Regions from separate parts of the Arthrobacter sp. R3-55 genome, predicted to be linked through region 2. Evidence: predicted binding sites of a transcription regulator. Region 2 holds the regulator's gene; the other holds the start of a gene.
The links. The regulator Rex, encoded in region 2, represses fermentation and respiration genes when NADH is low (regulators of the CRP and FNR family bind a similar motif). The targets are predictions, from matches to a motif close to CTTGTGAANNNNTTCACAAG.

Region 1 (7,789 bases), 950 kb from region 2:
CTTGGGACTTCATACTCACTCCCGGCGGGGACTAGAGTCTAGAAGGATACGGACAGCCCTCACGGAATGGGGGCACGTCCGGCCGGAACTGATCCCCAGGCCCGGCGGCGACAAGCGGAGGTAAGCGTGGCGAAAGCAGCACCGGCAGAACAATTGAAATTGCTTGAACTGCAGGGGCTGGATGCCAAGCTCAAGTCGTTGGCCGGCCGTCGGAAGGTCTTGGAAACGGATCCCAGGATCACGGACCTGACGGATGCGTTGAGTGTCGCCAATGGCGAACTCGGAGCGGCCAAAGTTGCTGTCCATGACGCCGAGGCCGAACTGCGCAGGGCGGAAGCGGATGTGGAGCAGGTAGCCACCCGGATAGAACGTGACGAAACACGGCTTAACAGCGGTACCGGCCTGTCCAAGGACCTGGTGGCACTCCAAAGTGACATCGCCTCACTGAATAAGCGCCGCTCGGACCTTGAGGATGTTGAACTCGAGATCCTGGAGCGCCTGGACACACTGCGTGAACGCCAGGCCGCCCAGCAGTCGATCGTTGATGACATCCAGGGCTCATTTGGCAGCATTCGTGCTGAGCTGGATGAAGCCATTGCCGAGATCGCTGCCGAAGAAACCGTGGTCCGGGGTCAACGTGCAGCGTTCGCCGACACCCTGGATGCCGGATTGTTGGCGGTTTACGAGAAGACCATCGCCAAGCGTGGTGTCGGGGCTGCCCGTTTGTTCCACGGCAAGTCCGAAGGCTCGGGCATGATGCTCAGCCCCGGCGACCTTGCCGAGGTCAAAGCCGCAGCCGAGGACGAGATCGTTTACTGCCCGGATTCAGGGGTCATCCTGGTCCGTTCGGCCGAGTGGAACTGACTTAGCCCCGCCCTTCCCGGCCCGGGCTCAGCTGGACAGGATGATGTTCAGCGCGTGGGGCTTGCGGTGCGTGCCCTCAACGAGTTCCGCTGTCCAGACTTCACCGGCGGCCTTCAGGAGCTGACGTGGAGTTGCCGGGGCTTTGCCGCGCCTGGTCAGCAAGTGCCGCGCCAGCTCGCCGCGGGTGTGCTTGGCGAAGTGGCTGACCACCGTGCGCTTGCCGTTTGCCTCATTGAAAACGTTGACATTGACGGTCTGTGCCGCCGGGGGAGCCCAGGCTGCAGCGTAGGTGCTGGAGCGGCAATCGACCAGGAGCTCTCCTTCGCTGCGCGTGGCGAGTGCAGCGTTCAGCTGCGGCTTCCAAAATGAGGCGAGGCGTCCGACGTCGGGCAGTGCCGTTCCCATGGACAGCCGATAAGCGGGCACGTGGTCGCCAAAGCCGATGGCGCCCCACAAGGCTGAGACCACCAGGATGGATTCGGTGGCCTTACGCCGCTGCGTGGGCGTCATGCTGTTGTAGCCCAAGGCGTCGTAAAGAACGCCAGAATAGACCTGGTGCGCCGGCGCGGCCGGTTCTGCGTGGAGTCGGGTATTACGTTCGACGTCGTCCCGCAGCGAGGCTCCGACGCCCAGTAAAGCCAGCGCGTCCTCGTGCGCGCTGACCGTCCCCAGGGCCTCTAGGACTTTTGCCCGGTATGGATTCAGCTCCGGAAAACTGAGGGACTCCCACTCGATGGCGGAACCTTTGGCAGCGGGGGTCTTGCCTTCGGAAGGCGGAAGCAGAATCAGCACCAGCCGATATTACCGCCGGACTTCGGCCGGTCCCAACGCCGGTAGACTGGACAGCGGATGGGTCGACCAGGCGGTCGCGCGTCACGAAAGTGGCTCGAGGAACGTCCGGGCTCCGCAGGGCAGGGTGGTGGGTAACGCCCACTCGGGGTAACCCGCAGGCCAGTGCCACAGAGAACAGACCGCCTGCGCTGCGTGATGGTTTCATCGCGCCGCAGCAGGTAAGGGTGAAACGGTGGTGTAAGAGACCACCAGCTCCCTGGGTGACCGGGGAGGCTAGGTAAACCCCACCCGGAGCAAGGCCAGACAGGACACGTTTGAGGGCTGCCCGCCCGAGTGTCCGGGTAGGCTGCTGGAGGGCGTCGGCAACGGCGTTCGTAGATGGATGGCCGCCACTCCTTTTCCGGTAACGGAAGGGGATGACAGAACCCGGCGTATCGGTCGACCCATCCATTTATGACTGCTGCAAAACCGGCGTGTGAGTGATTTCACGCCTTCGGGCGGCCAATGCTCCCGCCTTCCGCCCTAGAATGGTTACTGAACGTAGATGTTCTGCCGCCGGGACTGCGTTCGCAGCCGGCGGATTTTTCTTTGCTCTCGTTCAAGGCGCTGTGGGTGGACCGAAGCCCGCCGGCGCATGTGCCGCAGGACTACTCCGGGCGGCCGCTGCCATCTGCATACGAGGACGTATGTGGTTGACCCAAGGAAGGTAGTTCTGTGAGCCAGACGTCAGATTCTTGTCTTGATAAGTGGATGGGCCGGGAGGCTCTCGCCGAGGCCATGATTCCGGTGATCGGCCGGCTGTACCGGGAAAACAACGTGGTCACCAGCATCCACGGCCGCAGCTTGATCAACAAGTCCACCATGAACATCCTCAAGGCACACAGATTTGCCCGCCGGATGAGCAACCACGAGCTCCTGCTCGAAGAGACCGCACCCCTGCTGAACGCCCTGTCGGAACTGGAACTCGGCGCAGCAGCCATTGACATTGCCCGTTTGACCGAGAAGTACCGGGCAGAAGGCAATGGCGCCTCCCTGGACGAGTACCTGCGTGCAGAGCTTGCTGAGATCGTGGGCAAGCGCGGCGCTGACGACCGCACCAGCACCGACGTCGTGCTGTACGGCTTTGGCCGCATCGGCCGTCTCCTGGCCCGTATCCTCATCGAAAAGGCCGGCGGAGGCCACGGCCTGCGACTCCGCGCGATCGTCGTGCGCAAGGGCGCGGAGAATGACCTCGTCAAGCGCGCCAGCCTGCTGCGCCGCGATTCCGTCCACGGATCCTTCGAGGGCACCATCCGCGTTGACGAGGAAGCCAACACCATTACCGCCAACGGCGTACAGGTCCAGGTCATCTACTCGGATAACCCTGCCACCGTTGACTACACGGCCTACGGCATCAAGGACGCCCTGGTGGTGGACAACACTGGCCGCTGGCGTGACGCTGAGGGCCTGTCCCAGCACCTGCAAAGCAAGGGTGCTGCCCGCGTCCTGCTGACCGCGCCGGGCAAGGGCGAGCTCAAGAACATCGTCCACGGCATCAACCACCGGGACATCTCGGACGACGACAAGATCGTTACCGCTGCTTCCTGCACCACCAACGCCATCACCCCGGTGCTGAAGGCCATCAACGACAAGTTCGGCATCATCCACGGACACGTGGAAACCGTGCACTCGTTCACCAATGACCAGAACCTGATCGACAACTTCCACAAGGGCGATCGCCGCGGACGCTCCGCTGCGCTGAACATGGTCATCACCGAGACCGGTGCCGCCAAGGCCGTAGCCAAGGCGCTCCCGGAACTCCAGGGCAAGCTGACCGGCAATGCCATCCGTGTTCCTACGCCGGATGTTTCCATGGCAATCCTCAACCTGAACCTTGAAAAGGGCACCACCCGCGACGAGGTCAATGACTTCCTCCGCGAGATGTCCCTGCACTCGGATTTGCGTAAGCAGATCGACTACATCGATTCTCCCGATGTTGTCTCCACGGACTTCGTTGGTTCGCGCCGTGCAGGCATTGTTGACGGCCTCGCTACGATCTCCAACGACAAGAACCTCGTACTCTACGTTTGGTACGACAACGAGTTCGGCTACTCATGCCAGGTTGTCCGTGTCATGGAGGAAATGGCCGGCGTCAACCCGCCGTCGTTCCCTGCCCGCGATGTTGTGGCTCCTATCGCTGTCCTTGAAGGGGCCGGAGCCTAGTACCCGGAAGTATCGGCGGGTTTCCCGGCTGAATCACTGGTATCAGCCGGGAAACCTGACCAAAATGGGTTCATGGAAAATGAATCAACCTTGGAACACGAGACCGCACTGGAACACGCCCTTGACGTGGCCCGGGCCAACCAAAAACAAGCCCAAAAACTCCTGGATCAGGCTGTTGCGGGCAACGCCACCGGTGATGTCACGGACCAACGGGTGGAGCAACTGCGCGGACTCCTCGCGCTGGCAACCGAAGACCTCCAACGCGTGATGCGCGAGCAATAAAACCTGAGATCCTCCTCACGGTGTGACTTCTCCTACACACTGTGGATACCCGCTCTTTCTGTCGGGGCCTTGTCCTACGCTCGTAGGACATGCCTGCCCCCACTGGACGGAGTCTCTTGAGTATCACCTGGTCTGCCTATAAACGCGCCCGCCGCAGATCCCGGCAAGCATGGACGGTTCTTGCCTTGGCTGCCGTCACCATAGTGGCGGGGCTGGCATGGTTCTTCACGGCTGGGCAGTTCAATGCGACAAACACCTGGACGACGGGGCCCAGTGAAGCCCCCGTGTACAACCCACTCTGGATGAAGCCGGTGCGCGGGGCCGCCCCGGTGACGGCCGAAATGGCCTCAGTGGCCCTGGAGCGGCTGCCGGTCAAGGGCAGGGCCCCGAAGACGGACTACGACCGGGCGGCCTTCGGCCAGGCTTGGGCCGATGCCGACCGCAACGGGTGCGACACCAGGAACGACATCCTCCGACGCGACCTTTCAGCTGTGGAGTTCACCGAAGGATCGTCCTGCAAGGTGGCCGGTGGCAGCTTTCACGAACCCTATACCGGGTCGCAGGTGACGTTCAGGCGGGGACAGGACACCAGTGCAGCCGTTCAAATCGACCATGTGGTTGCTTTGGCTGATGCATGGCAAAAAGGTGCACAACAGCTTACTGTCCAGCAGCGCCAGACCTTCGCCAATGATCCTTTGAACCTGATTGCCGCCGATGGTCCCGCGAACGTTAAAAAGGGAGCAGGCGACGCTGCGACGTGGTTGCCGGCCAACAAGAACTTCCGCTGCCACTACGTCGCCCGGCAAATTTCCGTAAAGTCCGCGTACAAGCTTTGGGTAACCCAGCCGGAAAAGGACGCCATGAAAGCCGTCCTGTCCTCCTGCCCCGAGCAGCAGACTATCTACAGCTCGAGGTGACCGTGTCCCAGTTGCCAGGTGCCGCCGTCGTTGATCCTGTCCAGGACCACCCGCTGGAGTGACGTCTCCCGGGGGAGCTTGTCCAAGTCCTTGAGCCCGCGCTGCCGGAACGTGAAGTAGACGGCATCGGTGGGGGCATCAGAGACGCGGTCCAACGTGAAGCGACGGGCGAAAGAGGCAATGTTGCTGCCCGGCAGGCGTTCCGCCAGGTAAGGGTCCAGCATCCAGGAATCACAGGTGGCCACCGTTGCCGGTTTATCCGGGAAAAAGCGCGGGAAAAACGCGCGGGCCTCGGCCAGGCTGGCATCAACAACGGCGGGGGAGAGCCCACCGTCCTCGGGGATGTGTACGCCCAGTACCCACCCGTGATTCCTTACGGACGTCATCGCTTGAGGGTCATCGTTCCGGCCGGGGACCAGGTGGAACTGCAGACGGCCCAGCCTGAAAAGATTCCCTGCCACGTGCAAGGTCAGCCACGCCCAGGTGTCCAGGCCGAAACGGCCGTGGACACGCCGATTGATCCTGAGCTGAAGTCCCACGTCAGCCAACGATCCCGCAGAGACCTCAGGACTGATGCCAAGTTGTTTGTGGTAGGCGTGAACAGTGGGAGCGAAGCGGAGCAGCGCTTCTATCCAGAGAGTCTCGGCAGCGTTCTCATCCTTGATGCTGTCTAACGGGAAAGTACCCAACCGCTCTTCCATGGCGGCCGTGGCGCGCAGCACAGCATCTTCGGGCGGAGTTGCCAGCAGGGCTGCACATTCGCTGGCGTCATCGCCGGTAATGTCCAAGAGTTCGAAAAGCTCTTCGTGCTTGCTGAAGTCCATGGCTTAGTGTCCGAAGGGATCGGGATCGACGCCGGGCATCCAGGTCAGGCCGGGGACACCCCAGCCGTGCTTCTTCGCCTGCTTGAGGGCTTTCTTGGAGTACCTGTCCACCAATCGATTGACGTACAGCTTTCCATCCAGGTGGTCGAACTCGTGCTGAAGTATCCGGGCAAACCAGCCGGTCGCTTCAAAGTCCACGGGGTTTCCATGGCCATCGAAGCCTTGGACGCGCGTCCACTCAGCCCGCTGCAAAGGGTAGTACTCGCCCGGGAAGGACAAGCAGCCCTCAACGTGCTCATCCGGGTCAGGAAGCGCCCCCGAGACCTTGGAAAGAGTGAGGACGGGGTTGACCACCACGCCCTGCTCAGGAACGTCGTCATCATTGGCGTACTTGTAAACGAACAGGCGCTTGCCAACGCCGATCTGCGGGGCAGCGAGCCCAACGCCATTGGCGGCGTCGTTGGTCTCGAACATGTCCGCGATCAGGGCGCGGAGTTCATCATCGAAAACCTCCACTTCGCTGGCCCGACGATGCAAAACAGGTTCGCCCCAGATGGTGACTGGCAGGACGGTCATCTCAGTTCTTCCTTGTAGATCGCTGATGTGCGGGTCGGCACATGGTCGCTTCGAGTTAAAAGCAAAGGCCGCACCGGATAACCGGTGCGGCCTTTGTGGAAACCGGCTCTGCAGCCAATCTCGGTGGGGTGAGCTACGGGGGTTGAACCCGCGACCTCCTGGACCACAACCAGGCGCTCTGCCAACTGAGCTAAGCCCACCATGTGCCTTTTGGGGCTGAACCGTTTGACCGGCTTTCCTTCAAGGCAACGACAAATAGCTTACCTGCTGTTTTGGGGTGCAAAGTCCACTTTTGCCGCTTTTGGCAAAAAAACCTTGAAAAATGGTGCAGATCACACTGTTTCAGTGGATCCCAAGGTCTCCGCGGTGGACATGACGTCCTTGGAAATGCGCTGGGCTGTTGCAGTGTCCGGTCCGGGAGCCGGCACGAACACGGCTTGGCGGTAGTAGCGGAGCTCGTCGATGGAATCTTTGATGTCACCGAGGGCGCGGTGACCACCGTGCTTTGCGGGTGACTGGAAGTAGGCGCGCGGGAACCAGCGCCGTGACAGTTCCTTGATGGTGCTGACATCGATCACGCGGTAGTGGAGGTGCTCCACGATGTTGGGCATGTCCCTGGCCAGGAACATGCGGTCTGTTCCCACCGAGTTGCCGCCCAAGGGTGCTTTTCGGGGATCGGGAACCCACTTCTCGATGTATTCAAGGACTTCGGCTTCAGCCTCGGCCATGGTCTTGCCGTGCGGGAGTTCGTCCAGGAGCTTCGAACGGGTATGCATGTCCCGCACAAAATCATTCATTTGTTCCAAAGCGGCATCGTCCGGTTTGATGACGACGTCGACGCCGTCGCCGAGGATATTGAGCTCGGAATCCGTCACCAGAGCCGCGACCTCGATCAGGGCGTCGTTCTTCAGGTCCAGGCCGGTCATTTCGCAGTCGATCCAGACGATGCGTTCATTAGTAATAGGCACGCGCCCAGCCTATCCTTCAGGCGGTTCGGAGTGCTCGGATGGTACGATTTTTGAGCGCGGCAGTGTCGTTTCTTCCTGTCGCGGAAAGCCCCAAAGACGCTGAATTTCTCCCGGATGCATCGGGCGAACGATTGGATGACAACCACATGACGGTGCCAGTACCCGCCGCCCAGAAGGCAGGGACAGCAGCGCCGACGGCGGATGCTGCAACCAGCGAGGTTGATAATGCCCGTTCGCCGCTGATCGCCGGGTTCATTGGTTCCATGTTCATGGTGTTTGGGTCTCTGGGTGTGGGCTGGCTCGCCCCGGTCTCCGAACTTCGGAGGCTGCCGCTTTTCATTTGGATGCGCACCGAAGGTGCCGG
Region 2 (7,789 bases):
GACCTACTTCGAGAAGCCCCGCACCACGGTTGGCTGGAAGGGCCTCATCAACGATCCCCACCTCGATGGCAGCCATGACATCGCTGCGGGCCTGCGCGCAGCCCGTGGCTTCCTGAAGCAGGTCACTGCCCTCGGGCTGCCCACCGCCACCGAGTTCCTGGAGCCCATCAGCCCGCAGTACATGGCTGACCTTGTCTCCTGGGGCGCGATCGGTGCCCGCACCACCGAAAGCCAGATCCACCGCCAGCTCGCCTCCGGATTGTCCATGCCCATCGGCTTCAAGAACGGCACCGACGGCGATCTGCAGGTGGCCATTGACGCTTGCGGCGCCTCTGCCGCTGAGCAAGCCTTCCTGGGGATCGACGACGACGGCCGCGCGGCTCTCGTCGCAACCTCCGGCAACCCGGATACCCACGTGATCCTGCGCGGCGGACGCAAGGGGCCCAACTACTCAGTGGACGATGTTGCAGCTGCTTCCGCCAAGCTCGCCTCCAAGGGGCTGAACCCGCGCTTGATCGTGGACGCAAGCCACGCCAACAGCGGCAAGAGCCACCACCGCCAGGCAGAGGTGGCCCTGGAAATCGGTGCTCAGCTTGAGGCAGGGGAGACCTCGCCCATCGCCGGCGTCATGTTGGAGAGCTTCCTGGTAGGCGGAGCCCAAAACCTGGATGTGGCCAAGCAACTTTCCGGCGAGCAGGAGCTTGTCTACGGCCAGAGCGTCACGGATGCGTGCATGGAATGGGACGTCACGGCCTCGGTGTTGGAGCAGCTGGCAGCCTCGGCCCGGAAGCGCCGCGCGGTGGTTGCCCCGTAGTATCCCGAGGCGGCGGTTGGTTGGTCCGGCTCCGTTTCGTGGCTTTGCTGCGCAACGGGCCGTTCGCCCGGCACTCCAGGCAGCGAGCCCACGAATCGGGCGCTGCGGGTGAGCGGCGGGGGCGCGGCAGGTCAGCTGCAGGTCAGCTGAGGAGGGAGGAAGTGTGGTCCCACTTTGCGGAAATGCTTTCACATTGGCCCCATCAGCCTCTAGAGTATCTAGCACATGGTTGTTGGATGGCTCAGCATCGGCACACCGTTCTACTGGGGGTGTCCTACTGTCTGAGAGCAAAGGAATATGGGAAATGTCCGCAGAGACTAACTTCTCGAATGCGCGTTTCATGACGGTGGCCGAAGTGGCCGACGTCCTGCGTGTTTCCAAAATGACCGTGTATCGCCTGGTCCACTCAGGGGAAATGCCCGCCGTCAGGTTTGGCCGTTCCTTCAGGGTTCCTGAAGAGGCTGTAGCCCAGTACCTCAAGGGTGCTGTGGTGGATGGGCAATCCGAGACCGCCTGAGGCTCCATGGGTCCGTCCCGCGGACCATGGTCACAGGGTGCCCCTTTGAAGCGGTACTCTGTTAAGGAACGTTTTACGTCAATGTAAGAATCTGTCAGTTGTACTTGTCTGCTTCCGCGGATCTGTTCCAACAGACAGGAACTTCTAGTTTGTAAGGAACTTTCGTGGGTTCAGTTATTAAGAAGCGCCGCAAGCGTATGGCCAAGAAGAAGCACCGCAAGCTGCTTCGCAAGACCCGCCACCAGCGTCGCAATAAGAAGTAGAGATACTTCATCAAGCGTGAATGCCCGTTGCCTCTCGAGGCGGCGGGCATTTTTGCACCCTCTTCCACATCCCTCGGGTTTGATGCTGGCCCTCTTGCAGGTCCCTCGGGTTTGACGCCAACCCTCTTGCAGGTCCCTCGGGTTTGAGGCCAACCCTCTTCCACATCCCTCGGGTTTGGCGCCGACCCTCTTTCACGTCCCTCGGGTTTGTGGCCGGCCCTCTTTCACGTCCCTCGGGAAAAGCCTGAACTGACCGCAGGATCCTGCCATGCTGACCGCAAAGCACCCTTGATCTTCTGGGTGGCTGACCGAAAGTTGTCCGCCAGGTCATCTTTACCGAACTTGAGGACTACCCAGCCCGCTGCTTCAAATGCCTTGTCGCGTCGCCGATCACTATAGATCTGTTCCCGCCCGAGGTGGTGACCGCCGTCGTACTGTAGTGCAAGGCGTCGAGATCGGAAGCCCAAGTCTGCGGACGGCGAGAATGGGTCCTTGGGGCGGAGATGCACCTGTAACTCCGGTTCGGGAATGCCGGCGTCCAACATCGCCAGGCGGAGCAGTGACTCCGGCGCGGAATCGGAGCCGATACGCATCAAGTCGAGGGCTTCTCTTGCCCGAACAACGCCCTGCAGGTTCTTGTGCTTGTCCACTAACCGGCGGAGCGCGTCCGGTGTGGTGAAAGGGGTATCGCGATCCTCGAATTCCGAGCGGGGCTTGCGGATGAGTTCGTCGCCCATGCAGACGAGCTCAGGAAGCGGAAGGCGCCTGGCGAGATCTAACCAGGTCCGCGCTCTGGTGCTCATTCGGATGCCGTCGACCCACTCGATCTCGTCGGCGAAGGCTACCAGCGTATGTCCGATCACTCCTTTGCGCCGCACCGGCGGGAGGTGCCTCGGCTTGCTGAGATGCAGTTCGTTGGAATCTGACAACCACGGTGGAAGGGATGCTCCATACAGTCTCGCGGCCGTCACATGGGAGATCCAGGCGCCAGGACTTGCTGCCGACAGCGATCGTGCTGCCGCCGACAGTTCGAAATCCCAGTCCGACGGCCGATAAAGGCCGCGGCTGACCCCCAGTATTTTGCTGCGATTCCAGAGGTGCGATTGCTTCAGGCCTGCGGCCTCGGCCTCGGCGAGAGTAAACGGCGCGTCGATCATTTGGAGCGGGAGGGGTGCGGCTTTTTGCATAACTGGCATTCTTGCCCAGAAACGCCTCAGGCATGGGAAGTTATCCACAGGTCGCTAAAGCCGTTGTCGGGATCTGGCAGAGGGTTGGGTTGATGCCCGAGGGATGTGGCAGAGGGTTGGGTTGATGCCCGAGGGATGAGGGAGAGGGTCAGATGCGGGGGCCGCGGAACCGTGAAAAGCCACGCCACAGTCCGTACACCGCTCCGCCCACCGTGGCGGCCTTTAGCCCTAGAGTTGCTGCCCGGCGGCCGGCGCGGAAGTCGTAAACGGGCCAGTTATTCTCACGGGCATGCCGCCGCAGCTTCGCATCGGGGTTGATGACCACGGGATGGCCCACCATGGTAAGCAAGGGGATGTCGTTGGCGGAATCGCTGTAAGCCCAGCAGTGGTCCAGGTCCAGACCTTCCCTGTCTGCCACGATCTGGACTGCGACTGCTTTCGCGGGGCCGTGCAGAATATCTCCCACGAGCTTCCCTGTGTACATGCCATCTTCCACTTCACCCACTGTGCCAAGGGCGCCGGTCAGTCCGAGCCGTGTGGAAATGACGGTTGCCACCTCGATGGGTGTGGCCGTTACGAGCCAGACTTTGCGTCCCACCCTGAGATGCTGCTCCGCCAAGGCCTTGGTTCCAGGCCAGATCCGCGACTCGATCATTTCGTCGTAGACCTCCTCGCCCAAGGCTTTGATGTCATCCACCGTGATACCGGAGGCAAGGGTCAATGCTGAGTCACGGACGGAGTGGACGTCGTCCATGTTCTCGCCGCGCATGACGAACTTGAATTGTTTCCATGCGAAACCCGCGGCTTGCGACAGCGTGAAGGCTTTGCGTTCGTACATCTTGCGGGCTACGTGGAAGAGGCTGGCGCCCTTCATCAAAGTGTTATCAACGTCGAAGAATGCGGCTTCACCTATGCGCTTATGCACGATGTCCTTCTGCACCAAGGCATCTGCGACCACGGCGGCGTTCTTCTCCTCGGGCATGCCTTGAGTCTAGTCAATAGCCGGGGCCGGTGTTGAGGGCGCACGGGTGGGATAGGCGCGGGATGTGGGAGAGGGACGGTGGGGAGGGGGTGGGATGTGGAAGAGGGCGGTGGGATAGGCGCGGGATGTGGGAGAGGGACGGTGGGATAGGCGCGGGATGTGGGAGAGGGACGGTGGGGAGGGGGTGGGATGTGGGAGAGGGACGGTGGGGAGGGGGTGGGATGTGGGAGAGGGACGGTGGGGAGGGGGTGGGATGTGGGAGAGGGACGGTGGGGAGGGGGTGGGATGTGGGAGAGGGTTGGGCCGGTACCTTAGATGCATGGCTCTTCCCGACGTTGTCCTCCTGACCAAAGCTGACTGCCACCTGTGCACCGAGGCGCGTGCCGCCGTCGAGCGTGTCACAAAAAGTCTTGGCGTGCAGTGGACCGAACAAGGGATCGACGGCGACCCGCAACTGCAGCAGCGCTTCGCGGAGGAGATTCCCGTGGTGCTGGTCAATGGTATCCAGCGTGATTTCTGGAAGATCGACGAGGAACGGCTTACCCGCACCCTGAAGAAGGTCCTGGAGGACTGAAGGTGGGGTTACCCGCTAGTAGTTGCTTTTGTTGACTCCGGCCGGGGGTCATAGAGTGGAACAACAAAGCGACGCAATGGAGAATACCGTGACTGCGCTGGAACCGTCCCCGGAGGCTGCCGCCGGGGACAACGAACCTGCCACCAAGCAGATCCCGCCCGCGGCTGTGGCCCGGATGACTCTCTATTTGCGCGCGCTGAACTCTTTGCTGGCTGAAGGCGTGGAGCGGGTGTCGTCGGAGGCGCTGGCCGAGGCCTCGGGCGTCAGCTCATCCACACTGCGCAAGGACCTCTCGTACGTGGGCTCCTACGGGACACGCGGTGTCGGCTATGAAGTCCAATACCTCAGCCGCCACATTGCCGCCGCTCTAGGCCTGACGCACGACTGGAAGGTCGCGATTGTGGGCGCCGGTAACCTCGGCAAAGCCTTGGCACGCTATGGCGGCTTTGAGTCCCGGGGTTTTGACGTCGTAGCGATCTTTGACGCCGACCCCATGGTGATCGGCAACGAAGTGGGCTGGTTGCGCGTCAGTGACTCGGCGGAACTTGAGCGGGTTCTGGAGAGAACCCACACCAACATGGTGGTGCTGGCGTTGCCGGCCACAGTAGCCCAGGCTGTGTGCGACCGCGTGATTGCCGCCGGCATCCGGAGCATCCTGAGCTTTGCGCCGGTGCTGTTGCAGGTCCCTCCGCATGTGAACCTTCGCAAGGTGGACATGGCCACGGAGCTTCAAATTTTGGCGTATCACGCACAACGGGCGCAGACACCGGGCCAGGCTGTTTAGCCTTCGCCGGGTCCACGCCCGCATTTGGGTATTCGGAAGTGCTTAGCGGCCGTACGGGTTCTGGTACGGGTTGCCGAACGGCTGTGCCTTGCGGAAGTAAGGAGCCGACGCCGGCAGGTACAGCATGACGATCGCAGCAACGCCCAGCAGGATCACGATCAGCTGCAGGATGCCGTACGTGGCACCAAACTGGAACAGGCTGGTGAGACCCAGGACGGAGATTGCGGCGAAGACGGTGCCCAAGATTCGGGCCCAGTTCTTGCCCTTGCGAACAGGGAAAGCGACCAGCGCGTAGAGCCCAAGGCCCACGATGGCGCCGACTACCGCGCTGACGCCGATCACGCCGCGCATGCCTTCCATGGATCCCGCGGGGATGTCGGTGCCCTGCTGGGATGCCTGCTGGTTCATGGCGTTGATGAAAGCATCAGCTCCGGTGGTGGCCAACAACAGTGAGCTGATGGCGGAGAGAATACCGGCTGCAATGATCATCCAGAAGGCGTAGTTCACCATGGGCGGGACAGCGGTGGGGCCCGGTTGCTGGCTGGGCCAGTTGGTGTCCTGGCCGTATTGCGGAGCGCTAGGCGCCTGGCCGTAGGGGGAGGACTGCTGGCCGTACTGAGGAGCGGCGGGCTGGCCGTACTGCGGTGCGGCGGGGCTCTGCTGGCCGTACTGCGGCGCGGAAGGCTGGCCGTACTGCGGTGCAGCGGGGCTCTGCTGGCCGTACTGCGGCGCTGAGGGAGCAGCGGGCTGGGTGCCCGGCTGCTCGGGCTGGTTGGCATCGCCCGGGTTTGACGGCGGGTACGGAGGGTTGCTCATGGCATTCCTTTGCTTGTTCGACTGCTGGTGCGGCCGCCGGGATCAGCAAAATGACCCTGCCCCCAGCGTGGTTCTGCTTCCACCGTACCTCCCGGGTCTGACGCTGCAGATGATCCCACGCAGGAATTTCCTGCTCAAGGCAAAAATCATCATCTTGGCTTACGCCTGCATGATGAAGGCCGCGGTAATCCGGGAGGATTGACCGCGGCCTTCTGCGCACATGCAGCCGTTCAATGAACGACGACGACACTTGCGTCTGCGCTATACGTGACCTTTGACTGCCTTGAACCAAAGCTGTGAATTGGGGAGCCACATCAGGACTACGGCTACCGCGCTGACGAGGAAGCCGAACCAGTTGCTGCCCAGGCCCGTGCTGGATCCTCCTGCGCTGGCGGCACTGAAGATGGTGAGCAGCAAGGAAATTCCAGCCACGACGGTGAGGGCGAGCCGGGCCCACTCCTTCCCCTCCTTCATCTTCATGGCCAGGACCACCTGGGCCGCAGCTACAGCGAGGGTGAGGATGAGGATGATCAAGAGGATCCCCGCAACGCCGGGGGCGAAGGCGAAGAGCGCGATGATGGCAAAGAAGCCGATGAGTCCGAACAGGAGGCCCAGGAGTCCGGAGATCACCCAGATGAAGTAGGAAACCTTCAGCTCGGTGGGGAGGCCCTGGGTCTTGAACATTCCAGAGAAGCCGCCCTGGGGCATGACGTCATTGAAGTTGCGGGGCCCGTCGGTGGGCATTTCGAAGTGGAAACCGGGTTGCCCCGGGCGTGAACCGGGCGGGGTCTGGCCGGGCGGGGTCTGGCCCGGCGGGGTCTGGCCGGGCTGGGAATACTGCCCCGGTTGCGACGGCGGCTGGTAACCCTGGGGTGGCTGGTAGCCCTGCGGAGGCTGGTAACCCGCAGGAGGAACATTGCCGGGCTGCGGAGGCTGGGAGCCGGGCTGCTGTGGCTGTGGTGCTTCGTCTGGGGTACTCATGGCATCACTGTAGACCGCGGGTTGAGGGTTGCATAGGAACTTCGGAGCCAACTCGCAGGTAAATACAGGCTGTTTGCCGAACAATTGCGGGGTGCCTTACGGATATGCGAAACGGCGCCCCCACAGAGTGAACTGCGGAGGGCGCCGTTTGGCATGCTGCGCTTGGGATCAGCGTCTTGTTGGTCAGCCGCGGCGTTGTGCGGCGGGGATAACGAACAAGGGCGGGACCCATGCACCCGGGCCGGGAGGGAGGGACTATGCGGCAGCCGGTGCGATGAAAGCGAGCTCCAAGTTGATGACAACCTTGTCGCTGACCAGGACGCCACCGGCTTCGAGGACGGCGTTCCAGGTGAGGCCGAAGTCCTTGCGGCTGATGGTGGTTTCGCCGGAGACGCCCGCACGGGTGTTGCCGAAGGGATCCACTGCGACACCGTTGAATTCGGTCTCGATGGAAACCTCCTTGGTCACACCCTTGATTGTGAGATCGCCCACGAGGTCGAAGCTGTTGCCGTTGGCCTTGACGTGGCGGGAGACGAAGGTGATTTCCGGGAACTTCTCCACATCGAAGAAGTCTTCGCCCTTGACGTGGCCATCGCGGTTGACGTCGCCGGAGTCGAAGCTGGCGGTCTGGATGGTGGCGTTGACCTTGGAATCGGTCAGGGTTTCGCCGACCTCGAGGGTGGCCGAGGCGTCCTTGAACTGGCCGCGGACCTTGCTGATACCTGCGTGGCGGACGGTGAAGCCGATCTCGCTGTGGGAAGCGTCGAGGGTCCAGGTGCCGGTGGTGACGGAAGCGGGGAGAGTCATCATGGTGTTGCTCCTATATCGATTGGTAGGTACTGCGTGCTTGCCCGGTCTGGTCGATTGCTTG

Region 1: M1D51_RS09005 (glyceraldehyde-3-phosphate dehydrogenase) is a predicted target of Rex. The motif match lies at 2,129-2,148, and genes of this name have one in related genera.

What each region holds. Positions count from the first base shown of each region.
Region 1 is NZ_CP096423.1:1,923,177-1,930,965, forward strand. Features, by position in the region: gene M1D51_RS08985 (Nif3-like dinuclear metal center hexameric protein) at 1-35, shown strand, start outside; gene M1D51_RS08990 (zinc ribbon domain-containing protein) at 127-864, shown strand; gene M1D51_RS08995 (YaaA family protein) at 892-1,656, opposite strand; RNA gene rnpB (RNase P RNA component class A) at 1,715-2,106, shown strand; gene M1D51_RS09005 (glyceraldehyde-3-phosphate dehydrogenase) at 2,407-3,858, shown strand; gene M1D51_RS09010 (hypothetical protein) at 3,931-4,140, shown strand; gene M1D51_RS09015 (HNH endonuclease family protein) at 4,257-5,057, shown strand; gene M1D51_RS09020 (acyltransferase domain-containing protein) at 5,042-5,881, opposite strand; gene def (peptide deformylase) at 5,885-6,457, opposite strand; tRNA gene M1D51_RS09030 (tRNA-His) at 6,582-6,657, opposite strand; gene orn (oligoribonuclease) at 6,790-7,383, opposite strand; gene mptB (polyprenol phosphomannose-dependent alpha 1,6 mannosyltransferase MptB) at 7,572-7,789, shown strand, end outside.
Region 2 is NZ_CP096423.1:970,537-978,325, forward strand. Features, by position in the region: gene M1D51_RS04625 (3-deoxy-7-phosphoheptulonate synthase) at 1-814, shown strand, start outside; gene M1D51_RS04630 (helix-turn-helix domain-containing protein) at 1,119-1,331, shown strand; gene M1D51_RS04635 (30S ribosomal protein bS22) at 1,496-1,594, shown strand; gene M1D51_RS04640 (DUF559 domain-containing protein) at 1,819-2,781, opposite strand; gene M1D51_RS04645 (HAD family hydrolase) at 2,930-3,763, opposite strand; gene M1D51_RS04650 (glutaredoxin family protein) at 4,083-4,337, shown strand; gene M1D51_RS04655 (redox-sensing transcriptional repressor Rex) at 4,414-5,121, shown strand; gene M1D51_RS04660 (hypothetical protein) at 5,164-5,937, opposite strand; gene M1D51_RS04665 (hypothetical protein) at 6,199-6,918, opposite strand; gene M1D51_RS04670 (YceI family protein) at 7,174-7,725, opposite strand.